2 regions of the Micromonospora sp. NPDC047730 genome follow, and region 1 is predicted to be linked to the other one. Evidence: riboswitches for the same ligand, from Rfam matches in the RefSeq annotation. Region 1 holds a riboswitch; the other holds the start of a gene.

Evidence for each region. Region 1 has a riboswitch for cobalamin ahead of cobN (cobaltochelatase subunit CobN). Riboswitches for the same ligand answer to the same signal wherever they lie in the genome.
Region 2: another riboswitch for cobalamin. It lies ahead of bluB (5,6-dimethylbenzimidazole synthase); the one in region 1 lies ahead of cobN (cobaltochelatase subunit CobN).

Annotation. Positions count from the first base shown of each region.
Region 1 is NZ_JBIDCU010000011.1:165,007-172,575, forward strand. Features, by position in the region: gene cobN (cobaltochelatase subunit CobN) at 1-3,572, opposite strand, end outside; cobalamin riboswitch at 3,939-4,068, opposite strand; partial or broken gene ACGF5G_RS24090 (MFS transporter) at 4,153-4,443, opposite strand; gene ACGF5G_RS24095 (MBL fold metallo-hydrolase) at 4,631-5,350, shown strand; gene ACGF5G_RS24100 (hypothetical protein) at 5,370-5,705, opposite strand; gene ACGF5G_RS24105 (MFS transporter) at 5,800-7,020, opposite strand; gene ACGF5G_RS24110 (LacI family DNA-binding transcriptional regulator) at 7,178-7,569, shown strand, end outside.
Region 2 is NZ_JBIDCU010000002.1:626,157-633,725, reverse strand. Features, by position in the region: gene ACGF5G_RS09120 (Rieske 2Fe-2S domain-containing protein) at 123-962, opposite strand; gene bluB (5,6-dimethylbenzimidazole synthase) at 1,112-1,741, opposite strand; cobalamin riboswitch at 1,778-1,978, opposite strand; gene ACGF5G_RS09110 (DMT family transporter) at 2,293-3,210, shown strand; gene ACGF5G_RS09105 (crotonase/enoyl-CoA hydratase family protein) at 3,253-4,014, shown strand; gene ACGF5G_RS09100 (dihydrolipoyl dehydrogenase family protein) at 4,038-5,513, opposite strand; gene ACGF5G_RS09095 (serine hydrolase domain-containing protein) at 5,604-6,668, shown strand; gene ACGF5G_RS09090 (phytoene/squalene synthase family protein) at 6,787-7,569, opposite strand, start outside.

The sequences.
Region 1 (7,569 bases):
GCCGCCTCGAGCAGCCGCTCGGTGATGCCGCGCAGCGCCCACGGGTTCGACTGCTCCAGGAACTCCCGGGTGGTCTCGTCGAAGACGTACGCGGCGGCCAGGTGCTCGTACATCCAGTCGTCGACGACGCCGGCGGTGGCGTCGTAGCCGAACAGGTAGTCCACGGTGGCGGCCAGCTCGAACGCGCCCTTGTAGCCGTGCCGGCGCATCGCGGCGATCCACTTCGGGTTGACCACCCGGGCCCGGAACACCCGCCGGGTCTCCTCGCCGAGGGTGCGGGTACGCACGTCGTGCGGCATCGCCGAGTCGCCCACGTACGCGGCCGGGGCGGCGCCGGTGAGGTGACGGACCATCGCCACCATCCCGCCGTGGTACTGGAAGTAGTCGTCGGAGTCGACGATGTCGTGCTCGCGGGTGTCCTGGTTCTTCACCGCCACCGCGATCCGGGCGAAGGAGCGTTCCATGTCGGCGCGCGCCTCCCGCCCGTCCAGCCCCCGGCCGTAGGCGTAGCCGCCCCAGACGGCGTACACCTCGGCGAGGTCGGCGTCGCTGCGCCAGTTGCGGGAGTCGATCAGCGGCAGCAGCCCGGCCCCGTACGCGCCCGGCTTGGAGCCGAAGACGCGGGCGGTGGCCCGCCGCTCGTCGCCGTGCTCGGCGAGGTCGGCGGCGACGTGCGCGCGGACGAAGTTCTGCTCGGCGGGCTCCTCCAGGGCGGCGACCAACCGCACCGCGTCGTCGATGAGCGCGACCACGTGCGGGAAGGCGTCCCGGAAGAAGCCGGAGATCCGCACGGTGACGTCGACGCGGGGGCGGCCCAGCTCGGCCGGCGGCACCACCTCCACGCCGGTGACCCGGCGGGAGCGGTCGTCCCAGGTGGGACGGCAGCCGAGCAGCGCGAGCACCTCGGCGACGTCGTCGCCCTGGGTGCGCATGGCGCTGGTGCCCCAGACGGTCAGGCCGACGGAGCGCGGGTACTCGCCGGTGTCGGCGAGGTGCCGGGCGAGCAGCGAGTCGGCCAGGGCCACCCCGACATCCCAGGCGTTGCGGCTGGGGATCGCCTTGGGGTCGACGGAGTAGAAGTTCCGGCCGGTGGGGAGCACGTTGACCAGGCCCCGGGTGGGCGAGCCGGACGGGCCGGGCGGCACGAACCGCCCGTCGAGCGCACCCACCACCCGGTCGATCTCGTCGGTCGTACGGTCCAGCCGGGGCACCAGCTCGGTGGCGGCGAAGCGGAGCACGGCGGCGGCGTCCGGGACGGCCCGGCCGGTGACCTCCTCGACCACGGCGTCGACCTTGTCGGCGTCCCAGCCGAGGGTCTCCATGCCGACGACCAGCCGGCGCGCGAGGGCCTCGATCAGGTCGACGGCGTCGGCGGCGGTGCCGGCCGGCCCGTCGACGGTGTCGGTCAGCGCCTCGGGCAGCGCCAGCCGCTGGCCCGGCGCGGCGAGCAGCTCCTGCTCGTCGAGCCCGTACGCGGCGGCGAGGGCCTGGCGCAGGCCGGGCAGGGCACGGGCGCCGCCCCAGACCTGCGGGGCGCGCAGCACGGCGAGGACGAGGTTGACCCGGGGCTCGCCGGTGGGCGCGGCGGCGAGGATGTGCAGGCCGTCGCGGATCTGCACGTCCTTGACCTCGCAGAGGTACCCGTCGAGGTGCAGCACGAAGTCGTCGAAGTCCTCGGCGGCCGGCATGTCCTCGGCGTGCAGGTCGTGGTGCAGCTCCGCGGCGCGCACCAGGGCCCAGATCTGCGCCTGCACGGTGGGCACCTTGGCGGGGTCGAGCGCCTGCACGGTGGCGTACTCGTCGAGGAGTTGCTCCAGCTTCGCCAGGTCGCCGTACGTCTCGGCGCGGGCCATCGGCGGCACCAGGTGGTCGACGACGACGGCGTGCGCGCGGCGCTTGGCCTGGGTGCCCTCGCCGGGGTCGTTGACGATGAACGGGTAGACCAGCGGCAGGTCGCCGAGGACGGCGTCGGGGGCGCAGTCGGCGGCCAGCCCGAGGCCCTTGCCGGGCAGCCACTCCAGGGTGCCGTGCTTGCCCAGGTGCACCACCGCGTCCGCGCCGAAGCCGCCGTCGGTGGCGGGCGCGGCCAGCCAGCGGTACGCGGCCAGGTAGTGGTGGCTCGGCGGCAGGTCCGGGTCGTGGTAGATGGCGATCGGGTTCTCGCCGAAGCCGCGCGGCGGCTGGATCAGCAGCACCACGTTGCCGAAGCGCAGCCCGGCCAGCACGATGTCCCCGCCGTCGGTGTAGAGCCCGCCGGGCGGCTCCCCCCAGTGGGCGAGCATCCGCTCCCGCAGCTCCGCCGGCGCCTGGTCGAACCAGCGCCGGTACGTCGCCCCGGGCACCCGCGCCTCGGCGGCGGCGAGCTGTTCCGGGGTGAGCCACTCGACGTCGTGCCCCCCGGCGGCGATGAGGGCGTGGATGAGCGCGTCCCCGTCGTCGGGCACGGGGGCGTCGCCGAGGTGGTAGCCGGCCTCGGCGAGGGCGGCGAGCAGCCGGACCGCCGAGGCCGGGGTGTCCAGGCCGACGGCGTTGCCGACCCGGGAGTGCTTCGTCGGGTAGGAGCTGAGCACGACCGCGAGCCGCTTGTCGGCGTTGGGCACGTGCCGCAGCCGGGCGTGCCGCACGGCGATGCCGGCCACCCGGGCGGCCCGCTCCGGGTCGGCGACGTAGCTGGAGAGCCCGTCGGCGTCGATCCGCTTGAACGAGAACGGCACGGTGACGATCCGGCCGTCGAACTCGGGGATGGCCACCTGCATCGCGGCGTCCAGCGGGGACAGTCCGGCGTCGCTGCCGGCCCACTGCTCGCGGGTGCTGGTGAGGCAGAGCGCCTGGATCACCGGCACGTCGAGGGCGGCGAGCGCGCCCACGTCCCAGGCGTCCTCGTCGCCCCCGCCGGAGGCGTCGGCGGCGACCGTGCCGCCGGCGGCGAGCACGGTGACCAGCAGGGCGTCGCAGCGGCCGAAGAGCCCCAGCGGTCCCGCGCCGGCGGTGAGGCCGCGCAACGAGCCGCAGAAGATCGGCAGCGGGTTGCCGCCGGCCGCGTCGACGGCGTCGGCGAGGGCGTCGACGAAGCCGGTGTTGCCGGCGAGGGCGTGCGCCCGGTAGAAGACGATCCCGACGGTCGGCCGGTCGGGCCGCACGGGCCGGTCGCCGTGGACGCCGTACGTCGGGGTGGGCGCGGGCGGGGCGAACCCCTCGCCGGTGAGCAGCACCGTGTCGGAGAGGAACCGGGCGAGCTGGGCGAGGTTCTCGGGGCCGCCCTCGACCAGGTAGGCCAGCGCCTGGGTGGCCACTCCGGCGGGGACGGTGGAGGCCGCCATCAGCTCCGCGTCCGGCAGGGCCTCGCCGCTGAGCACGACCGTGGGCACGCCGGAGGCCAGCACCGTGGCGAGCCCGTCCGGCCACGCCTGCCGGCCGCCGAGCAGGCGTACGACCGCGAGGTCCACGCCGTCGAGCAGCGCGGGCACGGCGTCGGCGGCGACCCGGGCGGGGTTGGCGAGTCGGTAGTCGGCGCCGCTGGCGCGGGCGGCGAGCAGGTCGGTGTCGGCGGTGGACAGCAGCAGGATGCGCACGGACGGCTCCGGAGAGTGACGCCCGGATCGACGCGAGGACGATCGGGCGGTACGAGGGGTGGGCGCGGTTCAGCGGGTACGGCGGGCCGGGAAGCGGCTCACCGGCGGGCCGACGGGGTCGGGCGGCGCGGTGCGGGCGTCAGGGACGGGCGACGCGCCCGACCGCTGCGGGGCGACCGGGGGCGGGCACACCACGGTCGGCCGGACGCGCGCCGCGGCGGCCGGACGGGGCTGCGGAAATACGGCTGCTCGCCGGCGCGCTGTGGCGGCCGGGCACGATGCGACGATGATCGTCGATGGCGGAGACGCGGTGCGTCATCGGGTCCTCCTCGGGTGTCCACGCCCTGGGGTCACTCCCGACGGCCGAAGTATCCTGGCTCCCGGATCGACGCTCACCCCCGGTCTTCCAACCGCGCACGCACGGCCGTGACTCACGAGGGGGGATCGCTCCCCGGTGACAGTGGCGGGACCGCGCCGGAATCACACCGGCTTCCTTCACTGCCGTCAGGCCGCGAATGCTGCCACACCCCCGGTCCCCGGGTCAACGCGACGGGATCGGAGGCCGACCCCGCCGGGCCGTCGCGACGGCCAGGGCCAACGTCGACAGGACCAGGACCCGGCCCACGTCGGCGGCGGCGATGATCTCCCGGGCTGCCCTGCGGTCGGCGAGCGCTCCGGCGAACAGGCCGGTGACCAACCAGGGCAGGAACTGCGCCGCGGCCACGGCGGCCACCGCCACCGGGTCGTCGCTCAGCGCGGCGGCGAGGAGCGGGAACGCCGCCACGCGGATGCCGTCGCCCAGGTTGGCCAGGGCGGCGGCGCTCCAGAATGTCCAGAAGGGACGGCCCAGGGCCGACGACCGGTCAGCCATGCCGGACACCCTACCGCCCGCCCCGTCCCCCCGGGTGGCGCCGCCAGGCAGGGGCGGCCGACGACAGCTGCCCGGCACGGACGGGCGGGACGCGCGCTCCTGACCTCGGGGACAGCCGTCGAGCTTCCAGCACCTACGATCGGGCGCCAGTCCGCCGCGTCGTCCGGAATCCAGGGAGTTGTGCGCCATGGCCGCCGTAACGTTCCAGCACCTCGCCGGTCGGGTCTGGCTCTGCCCGGGTGATCCGGACCCGGAAGCCGTCCAGGCCGGCGTCGCCCTGGTCGCCGACGACCGGGGCAGCGTGCTGGTCGACGCAGGGCAGAGCCCCGCGCACGCCCGGGAGATCCGGTCCGCGCTGGCTGCCGCCGGGCTGCCCCCGCCCCGCTGGCTGGTCTACACGCACCACCACTGGGACCACGTCTGGGGCGCCTGCGCCTGGCCCGGCGTGGAGATCGTCGGCCACGTCGCCGGCGAGCGGCTGCTGCGTGCGGAGGCGGCCCGGCCGTGGAGCCATCGGTACCTGCGGGAGCAGGTGCGGGCGAATCCGCGGCTCGGCCCGAGTTTCCGGGCCCGGGCGCTGGCGGTCGACTCGTGGGACGGCTTCGCGGTGCTGCCGCCGACCCGGACCTTCACCGACGAGTTGGAGCTGCCGGTCGGCGTGCGGGTGCGGCACGTCGGGGGCGCCCACGCGCCGGACTCGACGGTGGTGGCGGTGCCGGACTCGGGCGTGCTGCTGCTCGGCGACTGCTTCTATCCGCCGCCGGCGCACCTGCGCACCCCCGAGGACCGGCCCGACCTCGCCCTGGTACGCCGGCTGCTGGCCGACGACGTCCACTGGTACGTCGCGAGCCACCAGCCGCCGATGACGCTGGACGAGGCACGCGCGGCGGTCGCCGCCGGGCGGTGACGCCACGGCGGCGCCACGGTCAGCGGACGCGGCGCTCCGGGTGGGCCCGGTTCCAGGCCCGCATCCGCTCCGGGTAGCCGGTGCGGGCGGCCTCGTACAGCGGCACCGCGTGCTTGCGGGCGATCGACCCGGCGGCGCGCGGCGAGCCGGTGCGGCGGCGGATCCACTCGCCGTCGTGGGCGATCGCCACCACGGTGGTGTCGGTCGCCGTGGTCTCCGGCTCCAGGTAGAACTCCACGCCCCGGCGGCTGGTGACGAACGCCTCCAGCGCGGCCAGGTCCTCGCGGGTCGCCTCGCGGTCGAGCTTCGTGGGGGCCGCGTCGGTGCCGCGCGACCGTCGACTGAACCAGCCCATCCCCCCGCTCCTCTCCTCGGCGTCCTCCCAGTGCAGCACCGTTTCCTGGGAGGCGGCTGCGAGCCGGGTGTGAGTGCCCTGCGGATGTGCCGCGTCAGCGGGCCGGCGGGCGGGTGGCCGGCACCAGGGCCAGGGTGGGCAGCAGCAGCACCGGCACCACGAGCAGGGCGGGCAGCGTGCCGACCCGGTCGCCGAGCAGGCCGAGCAGCGGCGGGCCGGCGAGGAACGCCGTGTAGCCGATCACGGCGACCACGCTGACCCGGGCCGGCGCCTGCCGCTCGTCGTCGGCCGCCGCGCTCATCCCCACCGGGAAGCCCAGCGACGCGCCGAGCCCCCAGAGCGCGACGCCGGCGACCGCCACCGGCCCGGAGCCGGCGAGCACCGCCACGCCCGCGCCGACGGTGGCGAGCAGGATCGTGGCCGACAGGACGGGCACGCGGCCCCACCGGTCCAGCGCGACGGTGCCCGCCGTGCGGCCCAGGGTCATGCCGACGACGAAGACCCCGAACACGGCCGCGCCGGCCGCCTCGCTGAGGCCGTGGCCGTCGATGAAGGCGACGGCGAGCCAGTCGTTGGCGCTGCCCTCGGCGAACGCCGACACCAGCACCAGCAGGCCGATGAGCAGCGTGCGCGGCTCCCGCCAGGCGGCGAGCAGGTCGCGGCGGCGCTCGGCCGGGGCGGCCGAAGCGGCGGCGGTGCCGCTCTCGGCCGCCGGCAGGAACGACCGGACGGCCAGCAGCGTGCCGCAGAACACCGCCGCCGCCAGCGCGGCGAGGTGCGCGGCGACCGGCAGGCCGAGGCGGGCGGCCCCCGCGCCGAGCCCGGCGCCCGCCACGGAGCCGAGGCTCCACGCGGCGTGGAAGCGGGGCATGATCGTGCGTCCGAGCCGCCGCTCGACCGCCGCGCCCTCGACGTTCATGGCGACGTCGCAGATGCCGGAGCCGTAGCCGAACGCGCACAACCCGACCGCGACCCCGACCAGGGAACCGGCCGGGGCGGCGACCCCGGCCACGGTCAGCCCGGCCGCGACGAGCAGGCAGCCGAGGGCCACCGTGCGGGCCGCCCCGAGCCGCTGGGCCACCAGGCCGGCGGTGGGCATCGCGAGCAGCGAACCGGCGGACATGGCGAGCAGGAGCAGCCCGAGCCGGCCCGCGCTGAGCCCCAGCGCGTCCCGGACGGCGGGCACCCGGGAGAACCAGGTGGCGACGGCCAGGCCGTTGAGCGCGAACACCACCGCCACGCCGGTACGGGCGGCCAGCACCGCCCGGGGTACGGCCGGGGTCGGCGCGGCGGGCGCGGCGGTGGTGCGGCTCACGGTGGCGTCCTCTCGCCTCGGGCGGTCTGCCGCACGATCCCACACCTGAGAGCGCTGCCAGGACAACGCCTTCCCACCCTTACCGGCGCCGGCCCGCGAGAGAGATGATGCGCATCGACCGTCCGCGCCGGGGACGGCGACCACGGGGAGGACAGGCATGACGACGACTGGCCGACCGCCCACACTCGACGACGTCGCCCGGGCGGCGGGCGTCTCCCGGGCCACCGCCTCGCGGGTGATCGCCGGCACCGGCTACGCCTCGCCCACCGCCCGCGACCGGGTCACCGCCGCCGCCGACCGGCTCGGGTACGCACCGAACCTGGCCGCCCGCGCGCTGGTCCGGGGCACCGGGGTGCGGCTGGTGGTCGTGGTCTCCGGCGTCGCCCCGACCGTTCTCGACGACCCGTACGTCGACCGGGTGGTCGGGGCGACCGCCCGGGTCTGCGCGCCGTACGGGCTCGGGGTCGCGCTGCACTGGCTCCCGAGGCGCGAGCCGGCCGGGCTGCGCCGGCTGGCCGAGGACCGCGGCGTCGGCGGGATCATCCTGGT
Region 2 (7,569 bases), on a different contig from region 1:
TGATCAACCGGCGTGAGAGATCAACCGGCGTGAGAGATCAACCGGCGTGAGAGATCAACCGGCGTGAGGGGTGGGGCGGTGTGAGGGAGGGGGTGGGGTGGGGTGGGGTGGGGTGGGGTGGGTCAGGGGAGGCGGGTCTCCAGCATGCCGTTGACGATGCGGGTGGGCAGGACCTGCTGGTCGTTGCCGGACGGCCCGTGCACGACCTCGCCGCCGTTGAGCCGGAACGTGCTGCCGTGCCACGGGCAGACCACGCACGCGTGCCCGTCGATCTCCTGCACCTCGCCCTTGCCGAGCGGGCCGCTCTGGTGCGGGCAGCGCTCCAGCATCACGGTGACCTCGTCGCCGTGCCGGTAGAGGATCACCGAGACGTCGTCGATCTCCCGGGTGATCAGCTTTCGCTGCGGCAGGGCGGACATGTCCGCGATCGAGTGCCAGCCGTCGCTCATCCGGTGCAGCTCGGAGATGCTCTGGTTGACCTGCGCGCCCTGCTTGTACGCCAGGTGCCCGCCGATGTACGCCCCCGTGCTCGCGGCACTGAGCCCGAGGAAGCCGAGCGTACGGCCGAGGTTGTGCCGGCCGGTCATCCGGGCGGCCACGGAGCCGGCGTAGAACGCCAGGCCGATGCTGTTGGAGGCGGCGTGCACCAGGCCGATCCGGCGCTGGTCTCGGGCGAGGGCTGCCCAGTCGTTGAGCCCGGCGACCGCAGCCGGCAGGGCGCTGATGGTGCCCACCGCGCACAGCGTGGTGGCGGCGCGGCGCTGCCCCTGCATCAGGTCCAGCACGGCCGTGCTGAGCCACGCGCCGACCGGCACCTGCACCATCGCCGGGTGCAGCGGGTGCCCCAGCCAGACACCGTGCAGCAGGTCGCGAACGCGCCTTGGGCGGAGGGTGGCCTGGACGGCCCGCTGCAACCGGTCGCCGATCCGGTCCAGCGCGGAGGCCTGCTCGATCTTCGTCATGAGTGCTCGCACCCGTACCGACTTCCCGGCAGGAGCGACCGCAAACCGGTATCCGGTGACGGATCCGCAGCGGTGCGTGACGAGGTTTCTGCCGGCCCGGAACCAGGCGCGCCCGGCCGGATGGGCCCAGCCCTTCCGCGGTGGTGAGGTCAGCGGTCCGGCGACGTCCAGCGGTCGTGGTGGATCGCCTCGGCCAGCGGGCGCTTCTGCCGCCAGCCGTGCCGGGCCAGGTCGGGCACGGCCTCGAAGTGGGTGACCGGCCCGAGGCAGAGCCACGCCACCGGCCGTACGCCGTCGGGGATGCCGAGCAGCTCAGCCAGCCAGGGCTCCCGGTAGAACGACACCCACCCGACGCCGAGCCCCTCGGCGGTGGCGGCCAGCCAGAGGTTCTGGATGGCGAGGCAGGCCGAGTAGAGCCCGGTGTCGGCGATGGCGTGCCGCCCGAGCACGGCGGCGCCACCGCGGGCCGGGTCGTAGGTGACCACCACGGACAGGGTGGACTCCAGCACCCCGTCGATCTTGATGCGGGCGAACCGCTCGGCCGCCTCCCCGTCCAGGGTGGCGGCGAAGGTGTCCCGCTCGGCCTGGACGTGCTCGTGGAACCGGCGCCGCAGCTCGGGGTCGCGGACGAGTACGAAGTCCCAGGGCTGGGAGTAGCCGACGCTCGGCGCGGCGTGCGCCGCGGTCAGGACGCGGTGCAGCGTCTCGTCGGGCACCGGCGCCCCGGTGAACTGGCCGCGGACGTCCCGGCGGCGATGAATGACGTCGTAGAGATCCAAGGCAGGCTCCCGCTGCGCTCGGCCCACGCTCGGGGCGTGGGCACCTGACCGCGAGGCCGGTCTTCGGACTCCCGGATCGACGCCTGGCCGTCCGCCTTCCCGGCCCGGGCGGGCCAGTGGCTGCGCTCTCGCGCGTGGACGGTGGCTCCCCGGTCACCGCGGCGGGCCCGTGCCGGATTCGCACCGGCTTCCCGATTCTCCCCGCTCGCGCGGGGCACCTCACATGATCGTGCCGCCCGGCATGCTAGCGCCGCGCCAACCGGACCGGCGCTGCTGGGCCAGTCGGACGCCTGCGTCCGCCGCCCCGCCGCCGCCCGGCCGGACCTGCCAGGGACCGGACCGCCACCCGGCCGGACCCGCCAGGGCCGGACCCGCCAGGGCCGAACCCGCCAGGGACCGGACCGCCACCCGGATCCGCCACCCGGCCGGACCCGCCAGGGCCGAACCCGCCAGGGGCCGAACCCGCCAGGGACCGGACCGCCGCCCGGATCCGCCGGCCGGGCGGGGAAATCCGGTCGCGGGCCGCGCCGTCCGCGACCAGTGTGGTCCGGGTGTACGCACTCGCCTCCCGCCCGCTGCCGGCCGGCCACCCGGCGGCCCGACTGACCGTCGCCCTCGGCCGGCCCCGGGCCGTGCCGCCACCGCTGCTGATGCTGCTGGGCATGCTCTCCACCCAGGTCGGCGCGGCCGTCGCCAAGCAGCTCTTCGGCAGCACCAGCGCCGGCGGTACGACCACGCTGCGGCTCGGCTTCGCCGCGCTGATCCTGCTGCTCGTGGCCCGGCCCGGGCTGCGGCTGGGCTGGCGCGCCGCCGGCCTGGTCGGGGCGTTCGGGCTCACCCTGGCGCTGATGAACCTCGCCTTCTACGCGGCGCTGCACCGCGTGCCGCTCGGCGTGGCGGTCACCATCGGTTTCGCGGGGCCGCTGCTGGTGTCGCTCGCCGGCAGCCGCCGGCCCGCCGACGTGGCGTGGGCGGTCCTGGCGGGCGGCGGGGTGCTGCTGATCAGCGGGCTCGGCGGGACCGGGGTGGACCGGGTGGGGCTGCTGTTGTGCGTCGCCATCGCGGTCGGCTGGGCCGGGTACGTACTGCTCGGCAAGGCGGTCAGCGCCCGCGTGCCGGGCAGCCGGGGCCTCGCGCTGGGAATGGCCGTCGCCGCGCTCGCCGTACTGCCGTTCGGGGTCGCCGGCAGCGGCACGGCGCTGCTCGACCCGTGGACCCTCGCGCTGGGCGTCGCGGTGGCACTGCTGTCGTCGGTGCTGCCGTACTCGGCCGAACTGGCCGCGCTGCGCCGGATGCCGGCCCGGGTCTTCGCGATCCTGCTCAGCCTGGAGCCGGCGATCGGCGCGCTGGTCGGGCTGGTCCTGCTGGGCGAGCTGCTGGCCTGGCCGCAGGCGGCCGGGGTGGCGTGCGTGGTCGGCGCCGCGCTGGGCGCGACCCTGGTCCGGCCCGGCGCCGCGAAGGCGCGCTGACGCCCCCTGGCGCCGTCGGCACCACCGGGGCATGCTGTGCCGATGGGCGTACGCGTCGAGCACGACGGGCCGGTGACCACGGTGATCCTGGACCGCCCGGCGGCCCGCAACGCGGTCGACGGGCCGACGGCCCGGGCCCTGGCCGACGCGTTCCGCGCCTTCGAGGCCGACCCCGACGCGGCGGTGGCCGTGCTCTGGGGCGCCGGCGGCACGTTCTGCGCGGGGGCCGACCTGAAAGCGATCGGCACCCCGAGCGGCAACCGGGTCGAGCCGGAGGGGGACGGCCCGATGGGCCCGACCCGGATGACGCTCGGCAAGCCGGTGATCGCCGCGATCTCCGGTCACGCCGTGGCCGGCGGGTTGGAGCTGGCGCTCTGGTGCGACCTGCGGGTCGCCGAGTCCGACGCGGTCCTCGGGGTGTTCTGCCGGCGCTGGGGGGTGCCGCTGATCGACGGGGGGACGGTCCGGCTGCCCCGGCTGATCGGCGAGAGCCGGGCGATGGACCTGATCCTCACCGGCCGGCCGGTGCCGGCCGAGGAGGCGTACGCGATGGGGCTGGTGAACCGGCTGGTCGCCCCGGGTGAGGCGCGGGCGGCGGCCGAGCGGCTGGCGGCCGAGATCGCCCGGCACCCGCAAACCTGCCTGCGCAACGACCGGGCCGCCGTGCTGGCCGGCGCCGGCCAGCCGGAGCCGGCGGCGCTGGCGACCGAGCTGGCGTACGGGATGGACTCGCTCGCCGCCGACGCGGCGGCCGGGGCGGCCCGGTTCGCCGCCGGCGCCGGGCGGCACGGCGCGGCCGTCTAGCGCGGACGCGGCGGCACGGCCGTCTAGCGCAGGTGCCGCAGCGCGTCCTCGATGGCCCGGTGGAACGTCGGGTAGGCGTAGATCATGTGCCGGAGCCGGGCCAGCGGTACGGCCGCGTGCACCGCCACCACCAGCCCGGAGAGCACCTCGCCGCCGGCCGGCCCGACCGACGTCGCGCCGATCAGCACGCCCTGGTCGGCGTCGGCGACCAGCTTGACGAAGCCCTCGTTGCCGCTCCGGTGGATCCAGCCGCGCGCCGACGACGGCAGTTCGGCGAGGCCGACCTGCACGTTGATCCCGCGCTCGCGGGCCTGCCGTTCGGTGAGGCCGACCGCGCCGATCTCGGGGTCGGTGAAGGTGACCCGGGGCAGCGCGCGGTAGTCGGCGCGCGGCACCGCGCCGGCGGAGGCACCCGACCCGGTGGTGCCGGACGCGCTGACCGCGCCGGCCGCGCCGCCCGTCACGCGGGCCGTGCCGCTGGCGTCCGGCCCGCCGTCGGCGCGCCGGGCGTGGTCGAGCACGTCGGCGACGACGATCCCCGCCTGGTACATGGCGACGTGGGTGAACGCGCCCTCCCCGGTGACGTCGCCGACCGCCCACATCCCGTCGGTGACGCGCAGCCGGTCGTCGACGGCCAGGTACCGCTGGCCGGCGTCCACCCCGACGGTGTCCAGGCCCAACTCGTCGAGGTGGGCGCGGCGGCCGGTCACCACCAGCAGCCGCTGCCCGGTGAACTCCGCCCCGTCGGCCCCGTGCAGCGTGAAGCCGCGCCCGTCGTGGCGGACCCGCTCCGCCCGTACGCCGGTGTGGATCTCCACCCCGTCGGCGCGCAGCGCGGCGGCGGCCACCTCGGACGCCTCCGGCTCCTCGACCGCGAGCACCCGGTCCGCCGCCTCGACGACGGTGACCTGGACGCCGAACCTGGCGAACACCTGGGCCAGCTCCAGGCCGATCGCGCCGCCGCCCAGCACCAGCAGCGACTCCGGCAACTCCTCGACCTCGATCGCCTGGCGGTTGGTCCAGTACGGCGTGTCGGCCAGCCCGTCGACCGGCGGCACGGACGGCTTGGTGCCGGTGCCGAGCACGATCCCGTGCCGGGCCTGGAAGACCCGCCCGCCGACCCGGACCCGGCCGGGGCCGTCGAGGCGGGCGCTGCCCCGGACGAACCGGCCGCCCTTGCCGGTGAAGCGTTCCACGGCGACCGTGTCGTCCCAGGTGTCGGTGGCCTCCTCGCGGATCCGCTTCGCCACGGGTGCCCAGTCGGGCCGGACCTGGGCGGTGCCGGCGAGCCCGTCGACCCGGCGCGCCTCGGCGATCGCGTTGGCCGCCCTGATCATCATCTTGCTCGGGATGCACCCCCAGTACGGGCACTCCCCGCCGACCAGGTCACGCTCGACGCCGACGACGGTCAGCCCGGCCTCGGCGAGCCGCCCGGCCACCTCCTCGCCGCCGACCCCGAGCCCGACCACGACCACGTCCACCAGTTCCGGCTCCGCCATCCCGCCAGCATTCCGCACCGCCCGGTCTCCGACCACCCGGCCGGCGCGATATTCGCTGCCCGGGTGTCGTCGGCCGCCTACGGTGGCCGGATGCGCGCCCGCTTCTCCGCCGTCCACGACTGCTTCGCCGACCTGCTCGCCACCGGCCGGGAGACCGGGGCCGGCCTGGCGGTCTGGTACGCCGGGGAGCCGGTCGTCGACATCGTCGGCGGGGAACGGTCGCCGGGGCGGCCGTGGCTGCCGCAGACGCTGGTGAACGTCTACTCGGTCGGCAAGCCGGTCGCCGCGCTCTGCCTGCTGATGCTGGTCGACCGGGGCCGGCTCGACCTGGACGACCCGGTCTCCGCGCACTGGCCCGGCTTCCGCACCCCGGCCACCGTCCGGCAGGTGCTCACGCACACCGCCGGGCTGCTGGCCTTCCCGGTGCCCCGGCCCGCCGCCGCGATCGCCGACTGGGATCTGCTCTGCGCCGACCTCGCCGCCGCCGGGCCGGAGTGGCCGCCGGGTTCCGTCGCGGGCGAGCACGCCTGGACGTACGGGCATCTGGTGGGCGAGCTGGTGCGGCGGGTCGACGGGCGGTCGGTGGGCCGCTTCCTGGCCGAGGAGATCGCCGGGCCGTGGCGGCTGGACCTCGGCTTCGGCCTCGGCGAGGCGGACCGGCGGCGCTGCGCCGAGCTGCGGTACGGCGACCCGGGGTGGCCGGACCGGGTGGCCGGTGCGCCGGGCTCCCTCCGGGCGCGGGCGCTGGACAACCCGCCCGGCGGACGGGACCTGGCGGTGGTGAACGGCCCGCTCTGGCGGGGCGCGGAGGTGCCGGCGGTCAACCTGCACTCGACGGCGGGTGCCCTGGCCCGGCTCTACGCGGGCCTGCTCGCCGGCGGCGTCCTCGACGGCGTACGCCTGTTCGGTCCGGAGTTGGTGGCCGAGGCGACGCGGGTCCAGTACGACGGCGACGACCTGCTGCTGGGCCGGCGCACCCGGTGGACGCTGGGCATGCAGTGGGAGGAGGACGGGAGCTGGGGCATGGGCGGGATCGGCGGCAGTTCCGCCTGGGCCGACCCCGCGCGCGGCTACACCTTCGCCTACGCCACGTCCCACCTGGCCGACCACGACCGGGTCGACGCTCTGGTGGACGCCCTGCACTCCTGCCTCTGACCCGCTCCGACCGCCTCGGGCGGGTGCGGCCAGCGGGCGGCCGGCGCCACGGGCACCCGCCCCGGGTCGGGCGCGCCGCCGGCCCGGGGTGCGACCGCCGGAGCCGGACGGCAAACGGTCACGGGCTCGGCACGGGGACCGGGGCGGGCGCCCGGGCGGGCCCGGGGATCACCACGGGCGTGCCGGTCGGGGTGAGCAGGGCGCGGGCGGCCACCGCCAGCCGGCGGCGTCGCGACACCAGTGCCCGGCCGGCGAAGACGTCGTAGCCCTGCGCGGCCACCTCGTCGAGGATGCCGCCGTAGAGCGCGTACGCGGTGCGCATGCACGCCTGCGAGGCGGGCGCGAGCAGCGTGATACCGGGTGCCGCGGCGGCGTAGTGCGCCTGGGCGCGGCCCACCTCGTACGCGATCAGCTCCCGGATCCGGGGCGTGGCGCGCCCCCGGGCGCGGGCCTCGGTCAGCTCCTCTCGGGTGACGCCGAACAGGGCGAGGTCGTCGTCGGGCAGGTACGTCCGCCCGCGCTCGAGATCCTCGCCGATGTCCCGGATGAAGTTGGTGAGCTGGAAGGCGAAGCCGAGCTGGCGCGCCGGCTCGCGGGCCGCGGCCGGGTCGGAGCTGCCCAGGATCGGCAGCATCATCGTGCCGATGACGGCCGCCGAGCCCTCCATGTAGTCGAGCAGGTGGTCGTAGGTGCGGTACGAGGTGACCGTCAGGTCCATCGCCATGCTCTTGAGGAACGACACGAAGTCGTCCCGGTCCAGATCGAAGACGGCGATGGTGTGCAGCACGGCCGGGAGCAGCGGGTCGTCGACCGGCTGGCCGTGCAGCCCGGCGACGAAGCGGCCGGCCCAGTCGTCGAGCCGCGCCGCGCGCTCGGTCGGGGACAACTCCTCGGTCCGGTC